DNA from 2 places in the Pontivivens nitratireducens genome. Region 2 is predicted to be linked to the other one. Evidence: riboswitches for the same ligand, from Rfam matches in the RefSeq annotation. Region 2 holds a riboswitch; the other holds the start of a gene.

Region 1 (8,374 bases), 1.5 Mb from region 2:
GTTTGGTGGACATAGCGCGAGCGATACACCCGATCCCATCCCGAACTCGGCCGTTAAGCGCCGCCGCGCCGATGGTACTGCGTCTCAAGACGTGGGAGAGTAGGTCACCGCCAAACCTGTCAATACCTCCTGCGCTCTCATATGATGTTTCGCTATTCAAAAGGCGCCCTGCGGCAACGCAGGGCGCCTTTTGCGTTTGGTCTGTTTTCATGCGGTAATCTGTCTACATCACTTCTCGACGGTACGTAGGATGAGTTCATCCAGGCGCACCTGGCATTTCCCCAACTCGTAGTTTTCGAGAATACTCTGGCGCGCGGCCTTGCGCAGGGCTGCGGTGTCGACCTTGTTGGCGAGCACGTCGGTAACCCGTTCCGCAATCTCCACCGGGTTGAAGAAATCGACCAAAAGACCGTTTTCCCCGTCCCGAATAACTTCTTCGACCGGTTTTGTGCGAGAGCCGACGACCACGCACCCTGCTGCCAATGCTTCGAGACACGACCAGGACAGAACGAATGGATATGTCAGGTAGACATGCGCGGCCGAGACCTGAAGCAGGTTGAGATAGCGGGCATATGGCAGTTGACCTGTGAAGTGCACACGACCCTTTGGCAGCATGACCTCTTTGAGCAGACGATCCTTGTAGCTGTCGCCCTCAGGCAGATTGCGCCCATAGCTGACGCCGTTCGCACCGACGATCACAACATGTGCATTCGGGCGTTTGGCAAGGATGTGCGGCAGGGCGCGCATGAAACTGTGAAATCCGCGATAAGGCTCCAGATTCCGGGCGACATAGGTCACCACTTCATCGCCGGGTTTGAAGGTCGGGCCGCCGTCCACCGTAAAGGTGGCGTTGCTGTTGGGGCAGGCGCGGGTGCAATCAATCCCATCATGAATGACGTCGATCCGATCGCGATAGGCGCTCGGAAACTGCTGACGTTGCCAGTTGGTGGGCGCGTACAGGGCATCGGCGGCTTCGGCGGCGATCAGATGATGGGAATTGCGCATCCGGGTGCGAAAGGCAATCTCCCCCCCGTCGGGATATTCCGGGTCGAAGTCGATATTAGTGCCCACCGAATTATAATAGAATTCACAATAGCTTATCAGGGGGGAGTCCGGGAATATATCCTTGAGGAACAGCGTTTCCCCCCAACCGGGATGGCCGATCATCACATCGGGAACGAAACCGGACTTTTTCAATTCTGCGGCCTTACGCGCAACACCTTGCCCGTACAGCACCGCATTCTCCGTCATGCGCAGATAGTGATGGGTTTCCTTGGCTGGTTTGCGGTGCGGCTCGTACTCGATCTTACCCACTCCGGGTAGTCCCTGCTTCCCCTTGTGGGTAATGTAGATGACCTGATTGTCCGGGTTCGCGGCGAGCCGAGCGGCCACATGACGAAACTGCGCCGGTGCATTCTGGTGAACGAACAGAACTTTCATCGGCGGTCTTTCGTACTGTGTATATCAGTGCGGGACCGTAGGAGGCGGCCCGTTTCAAGTCAACGCAGCGATAGGCCATTGCGTCCGCGTGTATGGTCCGTACAGTTGCAGATGCCTCGGGGTGGTCAATGGCCTGAGATGCGCGTGCGCAGACCCGTAGAACCTGAACCGGATCATACCGGCGGAGGGAAGGCTGTGGCGCAGGCCCCTCCTTCATCTGCCATGGAAGGAACCTCGCATGATCAAGAAAACGCTATTGTTTGCCACATTGACGGCGCTGCCATCACACGCGCAGGAGCTTGTGGTTTATACCTATGACAGTTTCACGTCTGAATGGGGGCCTGGACCGCTGGTCGAAGCGGCATTCGAGGCGGAGTGCGACTGCGACGTGACATTCGTCGGTACCGGTGACGGGGCCGCCATGGTCGCGCGGTTGCAACTCGAAGGTCCGGGAACCGATGCCGATGTGGTGCTGGGTCTGGATACGAACCTGATTCAGGCCGCGCGGCAAACAGGATTGTTCACTACGGCGCCGGACGACCTGGCGCAGCCGGACTTGCCCATCGCATGGCAGGACGATGTGTTCGTGCCGTTCGACTGGTCCTATTTCGCATTCGTTTACGAGTCTGATGCGCTGGCCAATGTCCCAGCCTCGTTCGAGGAGCTGGCCGCATCCGACATCAGCATCGTTATTCAGGACCCGCGATCCTCCACACCCGGATTGGGACTGCTGATGTGGATCGATGCCTTGTACGGGGATGACGCGGGCCAAATTTGGGGCGGGCTTGCCGATAATATCGTGACCGTCACCCCCGGCTGGTCCGAGGCCTATGGCCTGTTTCTGGAGGGGGAGGCCGATATGGTTCTGTCCTATACGACGTCGCCCGCCTATCACCTGATCGCGGAGGAAGACGCCGGCAAGGACAGCGCGATGTTTGATGAGGGGCACTACCTTCAGGTCGAGGTGGCCGCCGCGCTGGCCGGCAGCGATCAACCTGAACTGGCAGCGCAGTTTCTGCGGTTTATCTCGTCTCAGGCCTTCCAGTCCGAATTGCCGACAACGCAGTGGATGTATCCGGCCTATGAAACCGATTTGCCGGAAGGATACGATACCCTGAACGTCCCTGAAATCGCGCTCCTGCAGGCGCCCGAACTTGCTGCCGACCGACGCGATGCGGCGTTGGCCCTGTGGCGGAATGCGTTGAGCCAGTGAAGCTGACGGGATGGCTGGGGCTGACGATTGCGGCGCTGATCCTGCTGGGATGCGGCGCCGCGATTCTGGTGTTGATCGACATATCGGGGGGCGCATTCACGCTGTCCCCCGCCGATCTGGCAGCGATCCGCTTCACGTTGGTTCAGGCGGGCCTGTCTGCCGTGGGGTCCATCGTGATCGCGGTGCCCCTGGCACGGGCGCTGGCACGCCGCAGGTTTCCCGGTCGCGATGCCGTGGTGACGGCGTTGGGCGCACCCTTCCTGCTGCCGGTGCTGGTCGCGGTGCTGGGGTTGTTGGCGATCTGGGGCCGCAATGGGGCGCTTTCCAGCTTTCTGGAAGCTCTGGGCGCCCCTCGATTGAATATCTATGGTCTTACCGGGGTTGTGCTGGCGCATCTCTTTTTCAACATACCGCTGGTCACACGGCTGTTGCTGCAAGGATGGGCGAGTATCACGGCGGAGCATTTCCGCCTTGGCCATCAACTTGGATTCGGCCCATATGTGCGGTTCCGCCTGATCGAGTTGCCGATGCTGCGCACGGTCCTGCCGGGGGCTGGGCTGCTGGTCTTTCTGCTATGCATCACGAGCTTCGCCATCGCCCTGACCCTGGGCGGCGGGCCAAAGGCGACGACGGTCGAGCTGGCGATATATCAGGCGATCCGGTTCGACTTTGATCTGACGCGGGCCGGTATGCTGGCCGCGATCCAGACGTTGCTATGTCTGCTGGTGGCGGGGGGCGCGATGCTGACGGGCACCCCGGGTGAGGCGCGCGCCGGCATGATCCGAGCGGAGGGCGCGGCCGGGCGCGACGGGCTTTATCTGGATTACACGATCATTGGGGCGGCCGGGATGTTTCTGGCGGCCCCCGTCGGGGTCGTCATCCTGCGCGGTGCGCTTACCTTGACGGATTTGCCCGCGTCGGTGGTCGAGGCGGCGATCCGCTCGATCCTCGTGGCGATCACTTCGGCGGCTCTGTCCGTCACGGTCGGGCTGGCCATTGCGGTCGGGCTGGTCCGGCTCGCGATATTCAGGCCGCTGCTCGCCCGTCTGGGCGAGGGGGCGATCCTGATCGTGCTGGCGATATCGCCATTCGTGCTGGCAACCGGGTGGTTCATTCTGCTGCGGGGGCATGTCGATCCGTTCGCGATCGCTCTGCCGATGGTCGTGGGGATCAATGCGCTGATGGCGCTACCGTTCGCGCTGCGGTCCTTCGTTCCGGCGGTCGCCCTGGCGGAGAGGACGGATGGCAGACTGGCCGATATGCTGGGTCTGACCGGCGCGACGCGGCTGCGGCATGTTCTGTTGCCCCATATGCGGGGGCCCGTCGCGTTCGCGGCGGGTCTGGCGGCTGCTTTGTCGATGGGGGATCTGGGTGTGATCGCGCTGTTCGGCTCCACCAGCACGGCGACCTTGCCCTTGGTCATGTATCAGCTGATGGGGGCCTACAGGATGGAGGCTGCGGCCGGTGCCGCCTTGCTGTTGCTGATCCTCAGCTTTGGCCTGTTTGCCGCGATCGACAGGATGGGAAAGACGAATGATCGGATTTGAAGGCGCAGTGCTGCGGAATGGCGCATTCGATGTGCGCGCCGACCTGACGGTGGAGGGGCCGGGCATCTGCGCTGTGGTCGGGCCCTCAGGCTCGGGGAAATCCACGTTGTTGCTGGCGCTGGCCGGGTTCCTGCCGGTCGTGCAGGGTCGGTTAAGTGTAGACGGGCGCGATATCACGCATGTCGCGTCAGCCCGGCGACCGGTCAGCGTTCTGTTTCAGGATCACAATCTGTTCGCGCATTTGAGTGTGACCGACAATGTATCGCTGGGTCTGCGGCCCGACCTGCGACTGTCCTCGGATCAGGCCGCGCAAGTGCGCGATGCGCTGCACCGCACAGGGCTTGACGGATTGCAGGGTCGCAAACCCGCCGCGCTGTCAGGTGGCCAGCAACAGCGCGTGGCTCTGGCCCGGGCCCTGCTGCGCGACAGGCCTGTGTTGCTGCTGGATGAAGCGTTCGGCGCGCTCGGCCCCGGCCTGCGTCGTGAGATGCTGTTGCTGGTGCAATCCGTCGCGATCGAGCGGAACCTGACCGTTCTGATGGTCACGCATGAGCCGGAGGATGCCCGCACCATCGCGGATCATGTGATGTTCGTGGGGGAAGGGCAGGCGCACCCGCCCCTGACAGTGACCGAGTTCTTCGCAGAGCCGCCGCCCGCCGTTGCGGCATATCTGGGATTATGAACGAAAAAGGCCGGGGACATGCCCCGGCCTTTCGCAACTTTGCCGCGCGGATCACTCCGTGCGGTGCTTTACATTGTACCAGAGCTTCTTGTTGGTCAGGTACAGCAGAACCGTCAGCAGGCCGAGGAACAGGACCGCAGTCAGGCCGAACGCCTTGCGCTGGTTCAGTTTCGGTTCTGCGGCCCACATCAGGAACGCTGCGACGTCCGTCGCCTCGCTCTCCAGATCGGTGGGGGCATGGTCGGCATGTTCGATGTCGTCCCCATAAAGCGGGGGCGCCATCGCGATCCAGCCGCCCGGAAAGGCGGTGTTGCCGTAGAAGGTGATACCCGCCTCGACCTTTTCCTCACCAGTGTAACCGGTCAGGATCGACGCGATGTATTCCGGCCCGCCGATGCCGTTGATGAGCGGACTGATGCCTGTGCCGTAGGGCCCGTGGAAGCCCGCGCGCGCCTTCGCCAAGAGCGACATGTCCGGTGCACCGGCAAGCTGCGAGCCCGGGAACGTGTCGGACAGGGTCGCGGGACGTTCGTCACCGACCATCGCCTCCAACCCGTCGTCGGGAACGTAGTAGTTGCTCGCCAGTTCGGTGATCATATCCGCAGGCATGTCGGGACCGGTCGGTTCCGTCAGGTTGCGAAAATAGACCAGTTCCATGCCGTGACACGACGAACAGACCGAATTGTAGATCGCCAGACCGCGCTGAAGCTGTGCGGTATCATAGCGACCGAACGGCCCCTCGAAAGGGAACGCAAAGTCTGTGATATGGGACTCTTCCTCGGCAGCGAAGACGCCACCGGTGGTCAGGGTCAGCGCCGCGAGGGCCGAAAGGAGTAGTTTCTTCATTTGCTTGTCTTTCCCTTCGCCTGTCATTCCGCCGGAACGGTGCCAGCTTCGGCACTGGTGGCGGGATGTTTCGCGTCGAAATCTTCCTCAATGGTGAGGGGCTGCTGCGTGGGCTCTTCGAAGAGACCCAGAAGCGGCAGAATCACCAGAAAATAGGCGAACCAGTAGATCGTACCGATCAGCGAGATCTGCGGGATCGGCGCCTCGGCCGGCATCGCACCCGCCCACATCAGGACGATGAAATCGACGACCAGCAGGATGAACCACCACTTGAACATCGGGCGATAACGCCCCGAACGCACGCGGCTGGTATCGGTCCAAGGCACGACGGCCAGAACGGCCAGCGATGCGAACATCACGATCACGCCCAGGAACTTCGAGTCGATCAGAACCACGTCCGTGAACGGGATCGAGATCGAGAAGGTGATCGCCCGCAGCATCGCGTAGAACGGCAGCAGATACCATTCAGGCACGATATGGGACGGTGTCACCAGCGGGTTCGCCGGGATGTAGTTGTCCGGGTGGCCCAGGAAGTTCGGCATGAAGCCCACGATGGCCACGAAGATCGTCATGATCAGCGCCAGCGCGTAGAGGTCCTTGATGACGAAATACGGCCAGAAGGGCAGGGTGTCCTTTTGGGCGACTTCCTTGCTGTCGCGACGCACCTCGACACCGGTCGGGTTGTTGTTGCCCGTGGTGTGGAACGCCCAGACGTGGACCAGCGTCAGGCCCAGCAGCAGGAACGGCATCAGATAGTGCAGCGAGAAGAAGCGGTTCAGCGTGGCGTTGTCCACTGCGGGACCACCCAGCAGCAACGTCTGGATCGGCTCTCCGACATAGGGGATCGCGCCGAACAGGCCGGTGATCACGGTCGCACCCCAGAAGGACATCTGACCCCAGGGCAGGACGTAGCCCATGAACACGGTTGCCATCATCACGATCAGCATGATTACGCCGATCAGCCACGTGACCTCACGCGGGGCCTTGTACGAGCCGTAGTACAGGTTGCGGAAGATGTGTGCATAGACGGCGATGAAGAACAGCGACGCGCCGTTTGCGTGGACGTAGCGGATCGCCCAGCCTCCGTTCACGTTGCGCATGATGTGTTCGACCGAGGTGAACGCCAGATCGACATGCGGTGTGTAGTGCATGACCAGCACGACGCCCGTGGCGATCTGCATGACCAGCGTGAAGACCAGAACGATGCCCCAGATCCACATCCAGTTCAGGTTCTTGGGCGTGGGAATCATCAATGTGTCGTAGAGGAGGCCGACAACGGGGAGACGCTTGTGCAGCCACTTCTCTCCACCGGAATTCGGCTCGTAATGGTCGTGGGGAATGCCACCCATCGGTATGCTCCCTTATCCGAGTTGAATGACGGTATCGGAGATGAACTCCGCGACCGGAACGTGAAGGTTCTGAGGCGCAGGCCCGCGGCGGATACGGCCTGCCGTATCATAGTGCGAACCGTGGCACGGGCAGAACCAGCCACCGAAATCGCCGGCACCATCGCCCAGCGGCACGCAGCCCAGATGGGTGCACACGCCCTGCATCACCAGCCATTCACCGGATTCGCCCAGGGTGCGGTTTTCGTCCGTGGCGGGGCTGTCCACACCGCCGGGGCTGTTGGGGTTGCGTGATTCCGAGTCCTTGAGATCGTCGAGCGACACCTGGCGACCGGCCTCGATCTCCTCCTGCGTGCGGCGGCGAATGAACACCGGCTTTCCCAGGAACAGCACGGTCAGCTGCGTGCCTTCGGTTATGCCTGACACGTCAACCGGGATGGACGCCATCGCCTGTACATCGGCGGACGGGTTCATCTGGTTGACCAGTGGCCACACGGCGGCGCCGGCGGCAACGGCCCCTGCGCCGGCAGTGGCCACGTAAAGAAAGTCGCGGCGGCTTGGTTCTTCTGCGGTCTGGGACACGGTACGCATCTCCCCTCTTCGGTTTCGGCCCCTTGCAATGGCGCGGGGCCAACGTCATCTTCCGATATCGCGGCAAAGTGCGGCGATCTGGGTTTCACCTACACCGTGCGCGCGTGTCGGTCCAGCAGACAGTGCGCCGCATGGTGCGCAAGCGATGCATCCGTGCCACGCAAGGAGGTCCGTCACTATGCGACTTGCGGTATTCGAGCCTGACATCGCGGCAAATCTGGGTGCGATGATCCGTATCTGTGCCTGCTTCGGCACCGGACTGGACGTGATCGAGCCGTGCGGTTTCCCCCTGTCGGACAAGGCTTTGCGGCGCGCGGCGATGGATTACATGCCCGAGGGGGGCTATCGCCGCCACGATTCGTGGGCCGCGTTCCGCTCCACGGTGCCGGGGCGTCTGATCCTGCTGACCACCGGTTCCAGCATCCCCTTGCACGGGTTCGCGTTCGAGGCGGAGGACACGTTGATGGTCGGGCGCGAATCCGCAGGCGTGCCCGATGCCGTCGCCGCCAGCTGCGATGCCGGTGTGCGGATCGCGATGCCGGGTGGCGGGCGCTCGCTGAATGTCGGGGTCGCGGCGGGGATCGCCCTGCACGAGGCCTTGCGACCCGTCTGACTGTCGTTTTGATACTACAGGAATATCAGACCGGCGTTGAACAGGGTTTGGCAGTCGGATGCATCGCGAAACCTGTTGGAGGATGACAGGCTTGCC
Region 2 (8,374 bases):
CATGTTCAGCGCGGGCGCGGTGCTCATGCGCTGAGGCCCATGCCCCAGAAATCGACCTCAAGCCGGGTCGCCATCTCGAAACGAGCGCACAGCCGGGGCCAGCGCGGACTGCTTTCCGGCTCCTCCCCCAGACGCCGCGCGGTCGCCGCGTCGATCAGCGCACCCACCTCGCGGCACGTGTGCTGATATTCGGCGCCCGCATAGGTCGTGATCCAGTCGGCATACGGGGTCTCGCCCGCCTGCGCCGCCAGCCGCGTGCCGATCTCGCCATATCCCAGCACGCACACAGCCAGCGCCGCCATCAGGTCGAGGAAATCGCCCGAATGGCCGGCATCGAGCACATAGCGTGTATAGGCCAGGTTCTGCGGTGCCTCGCGGGCTGCGAAAAGCTGGGCCTCAGAGATACCCTCGGCTGCGCAAGTCTCGATATGCAGCTGCAATTCCCCGTCCAGCAGCGCGTGAACCGTGGCGGCGCAAGCCCGCATTTCCTCCGGCGTCTCCGCCTTGGTCACGGCCAGCGCCCACGCGCGGGAGAAGTGGATGAGGAACAGGTAATCCTGCACCAGATAGCGCAGGAACGCCTCACGCGGAAGCGTGCCGTTCCCCAACCCCTTCACAAAGGCATGGCGGGTGTAATCGTCCCATGTCTGGCCCGCCGCCGCGCGCCAGAGGGGAAAAATCGCACCGTAACTCATTGCGCGCCCAGATCGATCGCCAGATCGGAGACGGGGCGCGTGCCCTCAATCAGGCCAGCCTCAGCCAGGAAGGCCTCAAAGCGGGCATAACGCCCCGCGTCCAGCGCCTCGGGGCGCAGGGCAAAGCGGGGCAGCGTGTCGCCCCAGGCCCGCTCGTTCAACTCGTCCTGCAATTCGGCCGAGGTCGAGGAGAAGACCTCCCAGCTTTCCTGCGGATAATTGACGATAAACTGCGTCGCCTTCTCCGTCGCGGCGAGGAAACGGCGGATCATTTCCGCATCCATCGTGTCAGGGTTGGCGACATAGATCAGCTCATCATAGGTCGGCACGCCTTCGGATTCGGGATAGAAGCAACGACCCGACACACCCTCGATATCCATCTGATTGAGCTCGAAATTGCGAAACGCACCGATCACCGCATCGACCTGACCCGACATAAGCGCGGGTGAGAGCGACCAGTTGACGTTGATCAGTTCGACATCGTCCATCCCGAGGTCCGCCTGCCCCAGCATCGTCGACAGCAGCGCCTCCTCAAACCCCGAGACGGAGAATCCGATCTTGCGACCTTCGAGATTCGCGATCTGCTCGATGGGGCCGTCCTCCAGCACCAGAAGACAGTTGAGCGGTGTCGCGACCAGAGTGCCCACCCGGATCAGCGGCATGCCCTCGGCCACCTGAAGGTGCAGTTGCGGCTGATAGGAAATGGCGAGGTCGGCGGCACCGGCTGCAACCATCTTGGGCGGATCGGCGGGGTTGGCGGGGGCGATGATCTCGACCTCCAGCCCCATATCGTCAAAGTAGCCACGTTCCTGCGCGACGACGATAGGCCCGTGATCGGGGTTCACGAACCAGTCGAGCATGACGGTCATCCGGTCCTGCGCGACCGTCGGCGTGGCCGCAAGAAGGAGGAGAGTGGTCAGTAAGGTCTTCATGGAGTTTCTCCGGTAGGGTCGCCAAGGGCGACAAGGCATATTTCTCCGTCCCAGACGGAGGCGAGCCGTTCGGCGGCAGCCCAGGCTCGCAGGCCCGAACGGCAGCACAGCACCGCGCGTTGGCCGACGGCGGGAACAGGCCCGCCCGCGCCCAGAGCGGTTGTGGTCAGGCGATGGGCGGCGGGGCGAACCAGCGGGGCCTCCTCCTCGGAACGCAGGTCAACGAGGAAATCGCCCTCGGCAATCTCGGACGGGGCGAGAAAACGCGGCTGTCGATCCGGCTCAGGCGCGCCGGAAAACTGAAAGCCGCCGAAGCGGAACGAGCGTGCGTCGAAGGTGACGAGCCTGCCCAGGGGCGCGGGTTCCATACGCCCCAAAAGCGCCAGCGCCATCTGCGCCTGAAGCCCGCCGATAACCCCCACGATTGGGCCCAGCACACCGTCCTCGGCGCAGGAACCCATGTGTCGCGGCATATCCGGGAAGACGGCACGCAAGCTGGGCGCCCCCCCGCAAAAGGCACCGGCATAGCCATCCAGACCGATCACCGATCCGCTGACCAACGGCAACCCGGAGGCGTGGCACCTGTCGGACAGGATATAGCTCGCCGCAAAATTGTCGGCGCAGTCGATAACCAGATCGACACCCTCGCAAAGCATGCCGTCATTGGCCGGATCCAGCGTCGTGACGATCGGCTCGACAACGCAATCCGGATTGAGCGCCCTGACCGCCGCCGCCGCCGCATCGGCCTTGGGCCGGCCGATATCGGATTGCGCAAACAGCGTCTGCCGGTGCAGGTTCGTCACCTCCACCCGGTCGGGATCGACCAGACGAATGCGCCCGACACCAGCACCGCCGAGATATTGCAGCACGGGCGCGGCCAACCCCCCGGCCCCTATGATCAGCACGTGCGCCTGCCGCAGGAGGCTGTCACCCCCCTTGCCGAGTTCGGGGACCGCGATCTGACGGGCATAACGGCTCATCTTGTCGCCTCGATCCACTGCCGCAGGCGGCGCTCGGGATCCTTGTTCAGGGTGATGTCCGTGACCGCCGAGACGATGTCGGCGCCCGCCTTGTAGGCACCCGCCGTTCGCTCAACACTCATCCCGCCGATGGCCACGAGGGGCAGATCACCGATACGGCGCTTCCATTCCGTGACGCGGTCCAGGCCCTGACGCTCCCACTTCATCTTCTTGAGGATCGTCGGATAGACCGGGCCGAGCGCGATATAATTGGGCTCCAATGAAAGCGCGCGGTCGAGTTCGGCATGATCATGCGTGCTGATGCCCAGCTTCAGCCCGGCCCGGCGGATGGCGGGAAGATCGGCAATATCGAGATCTTCCTGCCCCAGATGCACCCAGTCGCAGCCTTCGTCGATGGCAAGTCGCCAATGGTCGTTGACCACCATCACCGCGCCATGTGCCCGGCACAGCGCCTGCGACCGCGCCAATGCGGCCCTCAGATCAGGCTCCGCCATGTCCTTGATCCGCAGTTGCACCAACTTCACGCCGAGCGGCAACATGCGCTCCAGCCAGTCGGGGCCATCGAAAATCGGGTAAAAACGGTCGAGTGTCATTCCAGAAACGCCATTCCAATCACCGGGGTTGAAGGTGCCGCCATGTCGCGCGGCTCCATCGGGTCGGCCTCGAACGCCAGCCGTCCGGCCTGAACCGCGCGGGCGAACCCCTCCGCCATACGGGCGGGATCGCCGGCCTTGGCGACCGCAGTGTTCAACAACACCGCGTCGAACCCCATCTCCATCGCCATCGCCGCCTGGCTGGGCAGGCCGAGGCCCGCGTCCACGACCATCGGCACTTGCGGAAACTGGGCACGAAGCGTGCGCAGACCGTAGATATTGGTCAGCCCCAGACCGGTGCCGATCGGTGCGCCCCAGGGCATCAACACCTCGCACCCCGCGTCGAGCAGGCGCCCAGCGAGCACCACATCCTCGGTCGTGTAGGGAAAGACCTGGAATCCCTCATCGGTCAGGATGCGCGCAGCCTCGACCAGTCCGAACGGGTCGGGTTGAAGCGTGTCGGCGTGGCCGATCACCTCAAGCTTGATCCAAGGCGTATCGAACAGTTCGCGCGCCATCTGCGCCGTTGTGACGGCCTCTCGCACGGAATGGCAACCTGCGGTGTTCGGCAAAAGCGTCACCCCCAAATCGCGCACCAGATCCCAGAAGGCCGCGCCCGCCCTTTCGTGCCCCGCCTCACGCCGAACAGAAACGGTCGCGATCCCGGCGGCGGAGCGGCGGAACGCCTCCGTCAGAACGGCGGGTGAGGGATACTGCGCGGTGCCCAGCATCAGGCGCGACGCGATCTCGGTTTCATAAAGTCGCATTTCAGCCCCCCTGCCGGGGTGTGACGATCTCCACCCGGTCGCCGGGTGCCAGCGCCGTTTGCCCACGCAGCGAGGCTGGAACGAAATCCTCGTTGACGGCTGTTGCCACCTTGGCATCGCCAAAGCCGAGTTCCTCCAGAACCGCGTCAAGCATCTCTGCCCGCGTCTCGGTCGGTGTGCCGTTAATCATGATCTTCATGCCAGAACTCCGGTTTGCTGCCGTCACAGGCTGCCTCCACCGCTTCGCGCGCCAATTCGGGGGCGAGCAGAAAGCCGTGTCGGAACAGACCGTTGACGTAAATCGTCTCACCCCGCCGCACCAGGCGAGGCAGGTTGTCAGGAAAGGCGGGGCGAGCATCAACGCCGACTTCGACCAGCTCAGCCTCACCGAAGGCCGGATGCAACGCATAGGCCGCCGATAACAGTTCGAGGGTCGAGCGCACGGTCCGCCTTACGTCGTCGCTTTCGATCTGGGTGGCGCCCAGCATGAACAGGCCGTCCGCGCGAGGCACTACATAAAGCGGATAGCGCGGATGCAGCAGCCGGACCGGGCGCGTCAAGCGAATATCGGCGCTGCGCAGAACGGCCATTTCACCCTTTACCCCGCGCAGATCCTTGAGGTTATCGCGCGCGGCGAGGCCGCGACAATCGAAGGTCAGCCCTTTCGCGTGGCCCGGCTCAGCCACGAAGGCAACGCCAGCGTGCTCCAACCGGGCGCGAAGATGGCGCAACGCCGCGCGCGGGTCGAGATGCGCCTCATCCGCCACGTGCAAGGCGCGATCGAAGCGTCCCTCAAGGTCAGGTTCCAGCGCTGCCAGCCCGGCGCTGTCGAGCGTCTCATGCTGCGCCACGCGCCGGGCGAAGCGGTCCAGTTCCCGCCGATCGCGCCGCAGGGTCAGCACCAGCGTGCCCCGCCGCTCCACGCTCACGCCCTGCCGCGCCCACCAATCCGCCGCGCTCTGGCCGAGGCGCACGACAGGCTCCTCGGCGGTTTCACCCTCGCAGAAAGGGGCCAGCATTCCCCCTGCCCACCACGAACAGGCATGTGGCCCGGGCCGTGGCGAAGGGTCGAAGACCGTCACCTCGCAACCGCGCGCGACCAGTTCCGTCGCGACGCAAAGCCCTGCAACCCCGGCACCGATGACACGCGCCTGCATCACGGCCAGACCTCATGGAAATGATGCACAGGGCCGTGGCCACTGCCAATATCCAGTCGGTCAGCCGCGCGGATCGCGCCATGGAGCCAGACCTGAGCCCGCCGCACGGCGGCCTCGACATTCGCCCCCTTTGCCAGTTCGGCCGCAATCGCCGACGACAGGCTGCATCCTGTCCCGTGCGTGTTGCGGGTCATGCAGCGCGGCTGCTCCATCGTGATGACCCCCGATGCGGTCACCAGCCGGTCGATGCAGGTCGCCCCCTCGGCATGGCCGCCCTTCATCACCACCGCCCGCGCGCCAAGGTCAAGCAGCGCCCTGCCCTGACGCACCACCTCCGCCGCGTCCTGCGCGGGGGCGCTGCCCAGCAGACGCGCGGCCTCGGGCAGGTTCGGCGTCAGAACATCCGCACGTGGAAGCAGCAGCTCAACCAGCGCCGCCTCCCCCTCTTGGGACAAAAGCGCGTCCCCCGACTTCGCAACCATGACGGGATCGAGGATGACAGGGCCATCATAGCCTTCGATCGCGGCGGCAACGGCGGCCACAATGTCCGGCGATCCGAGCATCCCGATCTTGATCGCCATCGGCGGAATGTCGTCGAGCACGGCGGCGATCTGCGCCGAAACCGTCCGGGGGGAAACAGGCTCGATAGCGATGACACCGCGCGTATTCTGTGCCGTGATCGCGGTTATGGCGCTGGTCCCGTAAACCCCGAGGGCGCAAAACGTCTTGAGGTCGGCCTGAATCCCGGCGCCTCCACCACTGTCGGAGCCTGCTATCGTCATTGCGGATGGGTGTGACATCTTCATTACCTCCACAGCGACAGGTGGAGGAAGATCTAGAGGCAACGGTATCGTGCCGCGTCAGATCATGCTCCGTTCCCTACGCCGGTATTGTCCGGATCAGGTTCGATGGGTCAGCTTGCGCCTCTCAGCCCTGAACAGGGCACCCCAACGGATTTGTCTGAATGCTAACAGCCGACGGGTCGCCCTGCAAGCCGCGGCGGCAGACATCCTAAATCGCCTCGGGTTTTCGGAGGCTCCGGATTGAGGAAGAATTGGAGCCATAGAAAGAGCCAACAGAGCGAACCGCTATACGCTGTTTTTTTGAGAGTTTACCAGTCCTGTAAAACCTCTTCACAATACAGCGGTAAAAAGTCAGATTTTACCTCTGAGAATCTTCATAATTAGATCGCATCATCCGGCTGATGCCACCCCGCAAGCGCCACTCAGCCTTCGATGCCGAGAGTTACAAACAGCGCAACCAAGTTGATAGGTTCTTTTGAAAACTCAAACACTTCCGCGTTTTGGCCACGCTATACGACAAACGCGACGACACCTTCCTCGCCTTCGTGCAGCTCGCATCACTACGCATCTGGTTTCGGAATTATCAGTCGGTGACCTGGATGGCAGACTTACAGTGGGGCAACTCAGAGCTGCCTGATCCTCAAGCTCTTACCACTCACTTCCATATACCACTGGTCATTATCTTGATAATGCCGAACAATTCGTCGATGTTACCGCGTTTCGCGTCATACCAATCCATTGTATGGTTCAAGGCACCCAGGATAAGCGGGCGCAGTAGCGAGAGGTTCAGATTCTCGTGGATCGCCCCATCTTCCTGGGCCTCGCGAAGCAACTCCAGCCAAAAATCACTGTATTTTTGCCTGAGCGGCTGCACCGTTATATGCACGGTAGCAGGAATTTGCCCGCTGTAACGGCCATTCGTGGAGGTATATTCGATGTGGTCGTGCAGAGCCTGCAGATGCGCACGCAATGCGGCCTCTATCTTCATGCGCGGATTGGTTCCCTCGGGCAGCGCGGCCACTGTCTCTCGGACTTCGCTGGCAGTGGTGCTTATGGCAAAGACCAAGATCTCCTGCAGGATCGCGTTCTTTGAGCGGAAATGATAGTAAAGGCTGCCAGATTCCATATCCGCGTGTTCAGCGATCTGGCGAATGGTGGTGCCGGAAAATCCCTGGTCTGAAAACAGCCGTGCTGCGGCATCCAGAATAGCCTGCCGTCGCGGGGTTACATCTGATGTTTCGGATTGATCCACGTTCGGCTCTACGTTCTTCGAGCGCTGCGCTGACAGCAATGTGTCAGACATGCCGTTGCCCAGTTATATTGTACTCTTCCTGCTGAATACCCATTCCAACGGACTAGAAGTTGGACATTTCCGCAAAAAACGCAGGATAGACAGCCGCGCTCGCCTAACATCTCCTCAAACCTTTTACAAGCGGAACGGGCAGTGCGGAAAACGTTCCGTCAGCGACAGCTTCCAGTTTTTGTTGAAAGACTGCACGGGCACCGAAATGTGCATCATTCAGCACCTCGCTCATGCCTCGCACAGGCTCCACGCACACATCCTTGCCCTGGAAGAGCGTCACCCACTCTGCGCAAGTCTTGCGGCCAAGAATTTCCGAGATTTCGGATATGAGGTCCGCGCCTTCGCCAAGCTCAGCGATGCGCTCCGAATCCAATCCGATCGTTGCGCAGAAGGTTTTCCAGAACTTCTCTTCCAGTGGCGCTACTGAAAGGAAGCGGCCATCGGCGGTTTCATAAATCCGGTATCTCGGCGAACCGCCGAACAGGCGGCCTTCTCCTGGGCCAGGTTCAGGCACGCCGCTCAACGCGCGCGCAAAGCTGCCATGCGTCCAGCCGAGAACATTTTCAGCCATCGCCACATCCAGATGGGCACCCTTGCCGGTACGTTCGCGCTGCACAACAGCTGCCAGAATATTCAGTACGGCGGGAAGCGCCCCGCCGCCAATATCGGCGATCTGCGTTGGTGGCATCGCCGGGCGCCCCTGGTCATCGCCACTTAGCGACAAGATACCGGCGCGCGCCAGATAGTTTAGATCGTGTCCCGCAAGCTGCGCATCCGGGCCATCCTGGCCATAGCCGGTGATCGAACAATAGATCAAATCGGGTTTGCGCGCGCTCATTGCGGCATAGTCCAGACCGAGGCGGGCCATGACACCGGGACGAAACTGTTCCACCACGATATCGGCCTGCAAGATCAACTGCTCGGCTCGGGCCTGCTGATCTTTGCTTTTCAAGTCAAGGCTCAGACAGGTTTTGCCGCGATTCAGCAAAGCAAACGAAACCGGAGTACCTTGCACATGCGGGGGGTTAGCGCGCAGCGGATCGCCTGCCGGTGCCTCAATCTTGGTAACATGCGCACCCGCTTCAGCGAGGATCAACGTCGCAAGTGGACCAGGCAGCAGGGTGGTGAAATCAACAACGCGAAG

Evidence for each region. A riboswitch is a leader RNA that binds a small molecule or an ion and turns the genes downstream of it on or off. The one in region 2 is predicted to bind thiamine pyrophosphate.
Region 1: linked by a shared signal. The riboswitch ahead of thiB (thiamine ABC transporter substrate binding subunit) and the one ahead of thiD (bifunctional hydroxymethylpyrimidine kinase/phosphomethylpyrimidine kinase) in region 2 are both predicted to bind thiamine pyrophosphate.

What each region holds. Positions count from the first base shown of each region.
Region 1 covers NZ_CP049811.1:1,038,395-1,046,768, forward strand. Annotated here, with positions in the region: rRNA gene rrf (5S ribosomal RNA) at 2-116, shown strand; gene G8E03_RS05020 (glycosyltransferase family 4 protein) at 229-1,440, opposite strand; TPP riboswitch at 1,548-1,647, shown strand; gene thiB (thiamine ABC transporter substrate binding subunit) at 1,679-2,653, shown strand; gene G8E03_RS05030 (ABC transporter permease family protein) at 2,650-4,200, shown strand; gene G8E03_RS05035 (thiamine ABC transporter ATP-binding protein) at 4,187-4,882, shown strand; gene G8E03_RS05040 (cytochrome c1) at 4,934-5,728, opposite strand; gene G8E03_RS05045 (cytochrome b) at 5,752-7,077, opposite strand; gene petA (ubiquinol-cytochrome c reductase iron-sulfur subunit) at 7,090-7,665, opposite strand; gene G8E03_RS05055 (tRNA (cytidine(34)-2'-O)-methyltransferase) at 7,844-8,278, shown strand; gene G8E03_RS05060 (hypothetical protein) at 8,293-8,374, opposite strand, start outside.
Region 2 covers NZ_CP049811.1:2,598,217-2,606,590, forward strand. Annotated here, with positions in the region: gene G8E03_RS12750 (ABC transporter ATP-binding protein) at 1-27, opposite strand, end outside; gene tenA (thiaminase II) at 24-695, opposite strand; gene G8E03_RS12760 (ABC transporter substrate-binding protein) at 692-1,627, opposite strand; gene G8E03_RS12765 (HesA/MoeB/ThiF family protein) at 1,624-2,607, opposite strand; gene G8E03_RS12770 (thiamine phosphate synthase) at 2,604-3,200, opposite strand; gene G8E03_RS12775 (thiazole synthase) at 3,197-3,967, opposite strand; gene thiS (sulfur carrier protein ThiS) at 3,969-4,166, opposite strand; gene G8E03_RS12785 (FAD-dependent oxidoreductase) at 4,150-5,124, opposite strand; gene thiD (bifunctional hydroxymethylpyrimidine kinase/phosphomethylpyrimidine kinase) at 5,124-5,924, opposite strand; TPP riboswitch at 5,984-6,084, opposite strand; gene G8E03_RS12795 (TetR/AcrR family transcriptional regulator) at 6,583-7,230, opposite strand; gene G8E03_RS12800 (CaiB/BaiF CoA transferase family protein) at 7,334-8,374, opposite strand, start outside.